3 regions of the Mesorhizobium sp. M0633 genome follow, and region 1 is predicted to be linked to each of the others. Evidence: predicted binding sites of a transcription regulator. Region 1 holds the regulator's gene; each other region holds the start of a gene.
What was found. Region 1 encodes LexA, which represses DNA repair genes until DNA is damaged. Its sites were predicted from a motif close to TGTTCNNNNTGTGTTCNG; they were not measured.
Positions count from the first base shown of each region.

Region 2: the regulator LexA is predicted to act here: its motif matches at 1,985-2,002, upstream of NKI47_RS28055 (ImuA family protein).
Region 3: the regulator LexA is predicted to act here: its motif matches at 1,426-1,443, upstream of recA (recombinase RecA).

Region 1 covers NZ_JAMYQC010000022.1:87,253-90,526, forward strand. The annotation lists gene kynU (kynureninase) at 1-934, opposite strand, end outside; gene lexA (transcriptional repressor LexA) at 1,383-2,117, shown strand; gene NKI47_RS22160 (ComEC/Rec2 family competence protein) at 2,111-3,274, opposite strand, start outside.
Region 2 covers NZ_JAMYQC010000034.1:63,023-66,296, reverse strand. The annotation lists partial or broken gene NKI47_RS28075 (HpcH/HpaI aldolase/citrate lyase family protein) at 1-741, shown strand, start outside; gene NKI47_RS28070 (DUF1737 domain-containing protein) at 770-976, shown strand; gene NKI47_RS28065 (hypothetical protein) at 987-1,412, opposite strand; gene NKI47_RS28060 (metallopeptidase family protein) at 1,420-1,842, opposite strand; gene NKI47_RS28055 (ImuA family protein) at 2,026-3,108, shown strand; gene NKI47_RS28050 (DUF6504 family protein) at 3,041-3,274, shown strand, end outside.
Region 3 covers NZ_JAMYQC010000010.1:153,830-157,103, forward strand. The annotation lists partial or broken gene NKI47_RS13575 (TfoX/Sxy family protein) at 2-324, shown strand; partial or broken gene NKI47_RS13580 (PfkB family carbohydrate kinase) at 359-1,290, opposite strand; gene recA (recombinase RecA) at 1,568-2,665, shown strand; gene alaS (alanine--tRNA ligase) at 2,925-3,274, shown strand, end outside.

The DNA.
Region 1 (3,274 bases):
GCGCGATGCTCTTCTTGCGCACCGCCGTCATGTCGACATCGTTCCAGATGTCGAGCGCGCCCTTCAGCGTGCGCATCGACAGGACCGGCTGGGTGCCGCACAGAAACCGGCGGATGCCGGTGCCGGCCGCATAGCCTGGCTCGAAGGCGAAGGGCCGTGCATGGCCCCACCAGCCGGTGAGCGGCTGCTGGATGTCGGAAAGATGCCGCTCAGCCGCATAGATGAAGGCAGGCGCGCCCGGGCCGCCATTCAGATATTTGTAGGTGCAGCCAACGGCAAAATCGGCGTTTGCCTTGTCGAGCTCGACTGACATCGCGCCGGCGGTGTGGCAGAGATCCCAGACGATCATCGCCCCGGCTTCCTGAGCCCTGCGCGTCAGCGCCGGCATGTCGCGCAGTTCGCCCGACTTGTAGTTGACGTGGTTGACCAGCACCACGGCGGTGCGTTCGTCGATCAGCTCTTCGATGGTCGGCGCGTCGATCCCCGAGAGGCGCAGCAGCGTATCTTTTCGCGTCGAAACCACACCCTCAGCCATGTAGAGGTCCGTCGGAAAACTATCGCCCTCGGCGACGATGACCTGCCGCTCCGGTCGCATGGCCATGGCGGCGTGCAGCAGCTTGTAGATGTTGACCGATGTCGTGTCGCAGACCACCGTCTGGCCGGCCGCGGCACCGATCAGGCGCCCGAGCTGGTCGCCAAGTTCAAGCGGCATGTTGAACCAGCCGGCCGTGTTCCATGCGCGGATGAGATCATGCGACCATTCTTCGGTCGCGGCCTTGTGCAGTTCATCGAAAGCGGCACGTGAAGCAGCTCCTAGCGAATTGCCGTCGAGATAGATCACTCCTTGCGGCAACACGAAGCGGTCGCGCATCGCGCGCAGCGGATCTGCGGCATCCATCGCCTTTATGGCGGCGAGATCGGGAATTCCTGTCATGATGTGCCTGCTCCCCCCAAAAATTCAACGCAACGCCGGACACGCATCGACTGTTCTTCCATCACCTGGTTGCGCGCAGCAAGGCTCCACCGGCGAGAAGCAGCCTGACCAGGCGACTGGAAACCAGGAGTTAACCCGAGGTTGGCGTTTTGAGTTCGTTTCGTTCACGGTGCATTGACCGAACCGCGCAGTCGATACGGGTTCAATTCCGTGCCCTTTGCCGACCGACGGCCGATGTCAGTGCTGCCTTCTGGGAAGCCAGAAGGCGCAAACGAAAGCAGAATCAAGGGGATGACGCTCGCGACGGTGAAAATGCGGCATTCCGGTAGGGGCGTGGTTTGTTTCCCAAGCCTTAACGCATTCATTAAACTTTAAACGGTTGCGGAACACAACTGGAACAGATAGTGTTTGTTCTGGGTTTGTTTTTCTGATTCTGTTGGGGGTCGCTATGCTGACACGCAAACAACACGAACTGCTTATGTTCATCCACGAAAGGTTGAAGGAAAGCGGTATTCCGCCCTCCTTCGACGAGATGAAGGAGGCGCTCGACCTGGCTTCCAAATCGGGAATCCATCGGCTGATTACGGCGCTGGAGGAGCGCGGCTTCATTCGCCGTTTGCCCAACCGGGCCCGTGCGCTGGAGGTGCTGCGCCTGCCTGACTCGATCGCCCCCGGCCTCAATGCGGCACGCAAGTTCTCGCCGAGTGTCATCCAGGGTAGTCTTGGGCAAGGCGCCCCTCGGCAGGGCAAGCCGACATCGTCGCGCGTCCCTGCAGCCGGCAATGACGACGATGTCGTCGCCGCCGTTTCGATCCCGGTGATGGGCCGCATCGCCGCCGGTGTGCCGATCGACGCCATCCAGCACCAGACGCATTCGATTTCGGTGCCGCCGGATATGATCATGGGCGGCGAGCATTATGCGCTCGAGGTCAAAGGCGATTCGATGATCGAGGCCGGCATTTTCGACGGCGACACGGTGATCATCCGCAATGCCGATACGGCGAGCCCCGGTGAGATCGTGGTGGCACTGGTCGACGAGGAGGAAGCGACGCTGAAGCGGTTCCGCCGCAAGGGCGCCTCGATCGCCCTGGAAGCCGCCAATCCGGCCTACGAGACGCGCATCTTCGGACCAGACAGGGTCAAGGTGCAGGGCAAGCTCGTCGGACTGATCCGCCGCTACTGAGCTCCGCCCTTGGCGCCGGCTTTGGGGTTGTCGGCCCTGCGGTATGGCGGCAGGCCCCGTGCCGCGCGTGAAAATTTCCGCTGCACGTGCCAGGGCCGGTATGATTTTTCGACCGCGAAACGGATTTCGGCGCGCGTTGCCGCTTGTGGATCGAAGTAGACGGCGGCACTTCCCGCGCGCGCCAGTTGCCGTTTGGTGACGACGAGGACCAGTCGGTCGTAGTAGCAGGGGTTATGGGCGGTGGCGTCGTCGATGACGATCAAGCTGGCAAAGGCGCAGGCTGGCCGCGCAGTATCGCGGTCCTTGGCTTGCGCGATGATCGCGCCGGATGGATGCCTGGCAAGGCAGAGGCCGTCCGTGCAAATGAACGGCATGCCCGGCGGTAGGTCGGCCGGATCGGCAATGTCGAATTGCGGGTCGTTCTTTCCAGGTGTTTCCGGCGCGACGATAGCCTCTGATGTGAGCGCGCGTTTCCAGTTGTCGATGGTGAACTCATTCGGGCGTGCCCGGTTGACCGCGAGTTCACCGCTGCCGATCGGCAGCGCGACCAGCCGTGCGTCCTCCGAGACCAATACGTCGGGTATGCGTGTCTGCGTTGTCGTCAGCAAGCCGGCGAGCGCAAAAGGAAGTGCCGCCAGCCGCAACCAGGTCGTCGCCATGCTGGCAATGACGAGGGCGATCGTCACCAGAAGGACGGATCTCAGCGAAATTAGCCCGACCGCATCGATCGGCGAGCGCTCCGAGATCCACCCGGACAGGGCGATCATCGCCGTCAGCCCCTTGCCCATGACATAGAGGAAAGGGCCATCCGCACCGAACGGCATCGCCAGCGCGCTGAGAACGGCGAAGGGCATGACGACCAGTGAGACGATGGGCATGATGGCCAGATTGGCGAACAGGCTGAGAGGCGCCACGCGCTGGAAATGCCATATGGCGAAAAGCGCCGTGGCGCTCCCTGCAATGATCGAGGTCATCGCCAGACCGCACATGCCCAGCAGGACCTTTCGAGTGGCAAAGCGTAGCGGCGACCGCCGCGGCGGCGGCGTGGTGGCCCTGCCGGCGCGGTAATCGGACCAGCCTGCATAGGCGCCGACAAGGGCCGCCGTCGCGGCGAAGGACATCTGGAAACTCGGACCGACCACCTCGTGCGGCGACAC
Region 2 (3,274 bases), on a different contig from region 1:
ACTTTCCGCGCGCGAAAAACTGGCGGCGATTTTCGCCGGCCATTCCAACCGGCGCTGCGAGATGGTCGTGCGCATCAACGCGCTGTCGAGCGAGTGGGGCGGCGCCGACCTGCTGGCCGCGGCAAAATGCTCGCCCGACGCCATCCTGCTGCCCAAGGTCGACACGCCGCGCGACATTCTCGAGGCCGGCGACGTGCTCGACGACAATTTTATCGCCGACGAAGTCAAGCTATGGGCGATGATCGAGACGCCCAAGGCGCTGCTCAACATTGGGCCGATTGCCGAGCTCGGCCGCGATCCGGCCTCTCGACTGGTGTGTTTCGCTGCCGGAACGAATGACCTGGTCAAGGACACCGGAATTCTCGCCATGCCCGACCGGCGCTATCTCGTTCCATGGCTGATGCAGATGGTGCTCGCCGCGCGCGCCGGCGGCCTCGACCTGCTCGATGGCGTCTTCAATGATTTTCGCGATATGGACGGGTTTGCGCGCGAGTGCACGGAAGCGGCCGCCATGGGTTTTGACGGCAAGTCGCTGATCCATCCAGCTCAGATCGAAGCCGCGAACCGCGCCTTTGCACCGTCGCCCGAAGCAATAGCCGAGGCGCGCGCGGTCAAGGATGCCTTCGCGTTCGCCGAAAATACCGGTAGGGCGGTAGTTGCGCTGAACGGCAAGATGGTCGAGCGGCTCATCTGGCGCAGGCCGAAAAACTGCTGGCGAAGGCCGCCGCTGTTCGCGCATGACTAACGTAACTGACGACAGGATTGAAGAATGAAACTCTACCGCTTTCTGTCCGGCCCGGACGATGCCAGCTTCTGCCACAAGGTGACGGCGGCGCTGAACAAGGGCTGGCACCTGTTCGGCTCGCCGACCTATGCCTATGACAAGGAGGCCAAGACCATGCGCTGCGGCCAGGCCGTGGTGAAGGACATCGAGGGCCAGGAATACGGCCCCGACACCAAGCTCAGCGATTGGTAGGTGCTACCGGCTACGGCAGCCTTTCCCAGACGGCTCTGATTTCGTTGAGCCGCGCGTCTGCGAGCCCGTCGACGTCATCGCAGCTGAAATAGAGTATCGATAGCGCTGCAAGGAGGCCGGGATAACCGGAGACGTAACCCATCTTCGTAAGTATCTCGGGAACCCGCAGTCGCTTGCGTTCGATCAAGGAGATCGCGCATTCTGCAGTCAGAGATGCCACCGGGTGGTCGACTTCGGATAGCCAAAAGTCGACCAGAGCTAGGAGAATGGCGGGCTCGACGGCAGCACTTGCGGGCAGATGGCAAAGCTCGCTAAGTGCTAAGAACGCGGCATTCGGCGAAATCCTCACTGCGGATTCGATCAGTTCCCGGCTCAGTGAAATGTCGTGATACGGCCAATTGCAATCGATCAGATCGGCAAATTCTGCTTCTGTCATCTGAGTGCTATTCAGCCGCTTCCTCGATCCGCTCCATATCGTCGTCCGACAGGCCGAAATGGTGGCCGATCTCGTGGATCAGCACATGGGTGACGATGTCGCCCAGCGTTTCCTCGTTCTCGGCCCAGTAGTCGAGGATGGCGCGGCGATAGAGCGTGATGCGGTTCGGCCCCTCGCCGGTCTGCGGGTTCCAGCGCTCGGCGATGCCGCGCCCCTCGAACAGGCCGAGCAGGTCGAAGGGCGTTTCCAGCGAAAGGTCGTCCATGATCTCGTCGGTCGGGAATTCGGCGATCTGAATGACGATCTCGCCGGTCAACTTGCGAAAGTCCTCCGGCAGATGGGCATAGGCCTCCAGCGCCAGGAGCTCGATTTCCTCCATCGTTGGCGAAAGCTGGTCGTGCCAGATGCGTGTTTGGTAGATGCGAGCCATGCTTTGTCCTTTGATCCCGGCATATAGGCTTTCGGGCCGGACTCGGCAAATGGTCGGGCTGGGGTGACCGTGTCACGCCCCCACTACAGGAATAAATTCCCCATGACTCCGCTTGACTCTTTGGCCGGCCTCTGGAATTCTAGGGAACATAACAGGAACAATTGTGAGTGGAAGCTGACCGTCATGGCGACAAGCGCCGTGGCGCGGGAGACTGTTTTTGCCCTGCGCCGCCAGATCGCGAAGATCGAAGGGACCTTGCCCGAGCGCCTGGAGGCGCCGGCCAGTTCGTCGTTTGACGCGGATGTCTCTCGTCAGAGTCTGACACCCTCTCGGCATCCGACACCCGCTCGGAATCTGACCATTGTCCGGCGCGGCCTCGCCGTGGCGCCGCCCGATGCGTTTTTGCGCACCGGCGCCGAGCGCCTCGATGCTGCGCTGAGCGGCGGCCTGCCGAAGGCGGCGGTGAGCGAGTTTCATGGCGCCGCGACCCGCGATGCCGGGGCCGTTGCCGGTTTTGCCTTGTCGCTCGTCAGCCTGATCCTCAGCCAGGGGCCGCGATTGCCGGTGCTGTGGATCGGCACATCCGAGGTTTTCCGCGAGGCCGGCTTTCCCTATGCCAGGGGGCTTCACGCCTTCTTCGGCATCGAGCCGGAGCAATTGCTGTTTTCCGAGGCGCCAAGGCTGCTCGATGCGCTGTGGATCGCCGAGGAGGCTGCCCGGATGACGGCGCTGGCCGCCGTCATCCTCGAAATCCGCGGCAGCCCGCAGCGGCTTGACCTCACCGCGACGCGGCGGCTGCACGCCCGCGCGCAGAGTGCGGGCCGGCCGCTGTTCCTGCTGCGCCAGGCCGGCGAGCCCGAACCGACGGCAGCGCCCGTCCGCCTCATCCTGTCGGCGGCACCGGCGGCAACGCGTAAGACGCTTGCCGGGCCGCTCGCCGGCTCGATCGGCCGACCCGCCTTCACCGTCGCCATCGGCAAGAGCCGCACGGCCTTGCCCGGAAAATTCACACTGGAGTGGAACCCCGATGAACGCATATTCGAAGAAAGACGGGGCGAGCAAGGAAGGTCTCAGGAATGGGCCCCAGAACGGCCAAAGACTCCTATCCCTGTGGTTTCCGCATCTCGCCGCCGAGAGGATCCTGCGGCAGCGTCTGGGGCGGTCCTGGCGTTCCCGGCCGTCGGATCACCTGCCGCTGGTGATCAGTCACCGCGACCGGAACGCCCAGCGCATCGCCGCCCTCGACGAGCGGGCCGAGGCGCTTAATCTGAAGCGCGGCATGGGCATAGCCGACGCACGCGCCATGCATCCCTCGATCGACATCGTGGAGGCCGATCCGGAGGCCGACCGGCGCCTGCTCGAAGGCCTCGCCGACTGGTGCGACCGCTATACCCCGCTGGTGGCGCTTGACGGGACCGACGGCCTCTATCTC
Region 3 (3,274 bases), on a different contig from region 1:
CATGGACAACGAGCGCATAGAAGAGCTTTTCGAAGGCCTCGGCCCGGTCAGCATCCGCAAGCTGTTCGGCGGCAAGGGCATCTATTTCGACGGCGTCATCGTCGCCATCGTCATCCGTGGCGAATTGATGCTGAAGGCCGACGCCGAAAGCGCACCGGATTTCGAAGCGGCCGGCTGCCGGCAATGACCTATACCGGCTCGCGCCACGGCAAGCTCGTGTCGATGCCCTATTGGAGCGTTCCCGACAGCGCATTCGACGATCCCGACGAGATGGTGATCTGGGCGCGCCGCGCCTACGAGGCAGGACGGCGCGCCGGAAAATAGGCTGCGTCATGCTTTGGCAATTCCGGGCCGCACTTCACGCCAGGTCCCGCGCCTCGGGCACGAGCGCCAGCGCCTCGGCAAAGCTGGCGCTGGTGAAGGCGGCGCGCTCGACGGCGAGCATAGCTGCGGCAATGCCTTCGCGCAGTGCCGCGCGTAGCGTCAGGCCGCGCAGCAGGGCAACGATCGTGGCGCCTGCCAATGCGTCGCCGGCGCCGGCAGTATCGGTCCGCTTTTGTAGCGGCGGTGGCGAGATCGAGAACGCGCTCAATTCGTCAAACCGAGCACTGGTTCGTCGCCGGCGGTGATCACGCCGCTTTTCAGCCCGGCGCGTCTTAGGCCGTCGACGATGCCTTGATCGTCAGCATCGATGCCGACGCCGGCGAGCACGCCGGCCTCCTGCCGGTTCATGAAGGCCAGCGCCAGACGGTCGAGCACCGGCATCAGCCGCGCCGCCTTATTGGGCGAGACCGCAAGCGCAAACACCGGCTTGTCGGCGGCGAGTGCCGCCAGCCGCCCCAGCGCGGTCGACGGCAGGTTGGCGTCGCACAGCACCGCGTCGGCCGAACCGATCGCTTCCCGCACCTTGGCGCGGCGGATCTGCTTGGGAAGCGCCAGCTCGTAGAGCACCATGTCGGCAAGGCCGGCGATCAGCCCGCCGTCGCTATCGATCAGCATCGTATGGCTTGGCGTTGCTCGGTCGAGGAACACCGCCGACAGGTCGGCAATGCCGGCCTCGGTGACGGCGCGTAAAACCGTGTCGCCAAGGGCATCGCCGCCGCGCACCGAAAGCAGCGAGGCCGAGGCGCCGCGTCGCACCGCACAGCGCAAGGCGTTGAAGACGGCACCGCCGACATGCTCGCGCATCGTGCCGGGGTTGGAAGCGGCCGGCACGAAGGCGCCGGCAACCCGGCCGCGCCGCTCGATATAGGCGCCGCCCACGGCCAGGATCGTCGGGGATTTGATCATGCCGTCAAAATGCCCTTTAGCTGTTGCCCGGGGGAGACTAGGTCGCCGGGCGGAACCCTGCAATCGCGGGTTCGATTCGGTTGGTGACGGCAACGGCGCCGCATGCGAGGCGAGACACATCGGAAGCAATAATTGCGAAACAAAAATAGAACAAATAGGGATATGCGTTATTTTTCAAACCCTTGGTGCTCATTGACAAATGAGAACAAATGAGGTACATTCTTTTAAGGATTGCGGGATTGTCCGGCCTCCATTGACGACCACGGGGTGATGTATCATGGCTCAGAATTCTTTGCGGCTTGTAGAGGACAAAGCGGTGGACAAATCAAAGGCTCTGGATGCGGCGCTATCGCAAATCGAGCGTGCCTTCGGCAAGGGCTCGATCATGCGGCTCGGCGCGAACGAGCAGGTCGTCGAGATCGAAACGGTGCCGACCGGCTCGCTTGGGCTGGACATCGCGCTTGGCGTCGGCGGCCTGCCGCGCGGCCGCATCGTCGAGATCTACGGGCCGGAAAGCTCGGGCAAGACGACGCTGGCGCTGCACACGGTGGCCGAAGCCCAGAAGAAGGGCGGCATCTGCGCCTTTGTCGATGCCGAGCACGCGCTCGACCCGGTCTATGCCCGCAAGCTCGGCGTCGATCTCGAAAACCTTTTGATCTCGCAGCCCGATACCGGCGAGCAGGCGCTGGAGATCTGCGACACGCTGGTGCGCTCCGGCGCCATCGACGTGCTGGTGGTCGATTCGGTGGCGGCGTTGACGCCGCGGGCGGAAATCGAAGGCGAGATGGGCGATTCGCTGCCCGGCCTGCAGGCCCGCCTGATGAGCCAGGCACTGCGCAAGCTCACCGCCTCGATCTCGCGCTCCAACACCATGGTCATCTTCATCAACCAGATCCGCATGAAGATCGGCGTCATGTTCGGTTCGCCCGAGACGACGACCGGCGGCAATGCGTTGAAATTCTATGCCTCGGTCCGCCTCGACATCCGCCGCATCGGCTCGGTCAAGGATCGCGACGAGGTCGTCGGCAACCAGACCCGCGTCAAAGTCGTCAAGAACAAGCTGGCGCCGCCCTTCAAGGTGGTCGAGTTCGACATCATGTATGGCGAGGGCGTCTCCAAGACCGGCGAGCTGGTCGATCTCGGCGTTAAGGCGGGCGTGGTCGAAAAGTCGGGCGCCTGGTTCTCCTACAATTCGCAGCGTCTTGGCCAGGGCCGCGAAAACGCAAAACTGTTCCTGCGCGACAATCCCGACACGGCGCGCGAGATCGAGCTGGCGCTACGGCAGAATGCCGGGCTGATCGCTGAGAAATTCCTTGAGAACGGCGGCTCCGAAAGCAGCGACGACGGTTTCGAGGACGACGCTGGGGTGATGTAGGGCAAGCGACGCCTCGCTGAGCCTCAGCCAGGTTTCGATTTGATGTTTTGATTTTGAGTTTGCGTAATCGATGCGTTTCGAACCGCCGGCCCAGGGCCGGCGGTTCGCGTTTGACGGCGAGGCAGACGCATTTCAAGGCGCTGGTGAAAGCCGGGATTTGAGCCCATTTGGTGTTTCTGGACAGGCTGCGGTGCGACCGCTAAAAGGCCATGTCTATTTTCCGCCGGCAGCCGGCGGTTCTCTCGAAAAGGCAGTATTCATGAGTGGCGTCAACGAGATCCGGTCGGCATTTCTCGACTATTTTCGCAAGGAAGGTCACGAGGTCGTCGCGTCAAGCCCGCTGGTGCCGCGCAACGACCCGACGCTGATGTTCACCAATGCCGGCATGGTGCAGTTCAAGAACGTTTTCACCGGTCTGGAGAAGCGGCCGTATTCGCGCGCCACGACTGCCCAGAAGAGTGTTCGCGCCGGCGGCAAGCACAACGACCTCGACAATGTCGGCTACACCGCGCGCCACCTGACCTTCTTCGAGATGCTCGGCAATTTCTCCTTCGGCGACTATTTCAAGGAGCGGGCCATAGAGCTTGCCTGGAACCTGATCACCAGGGA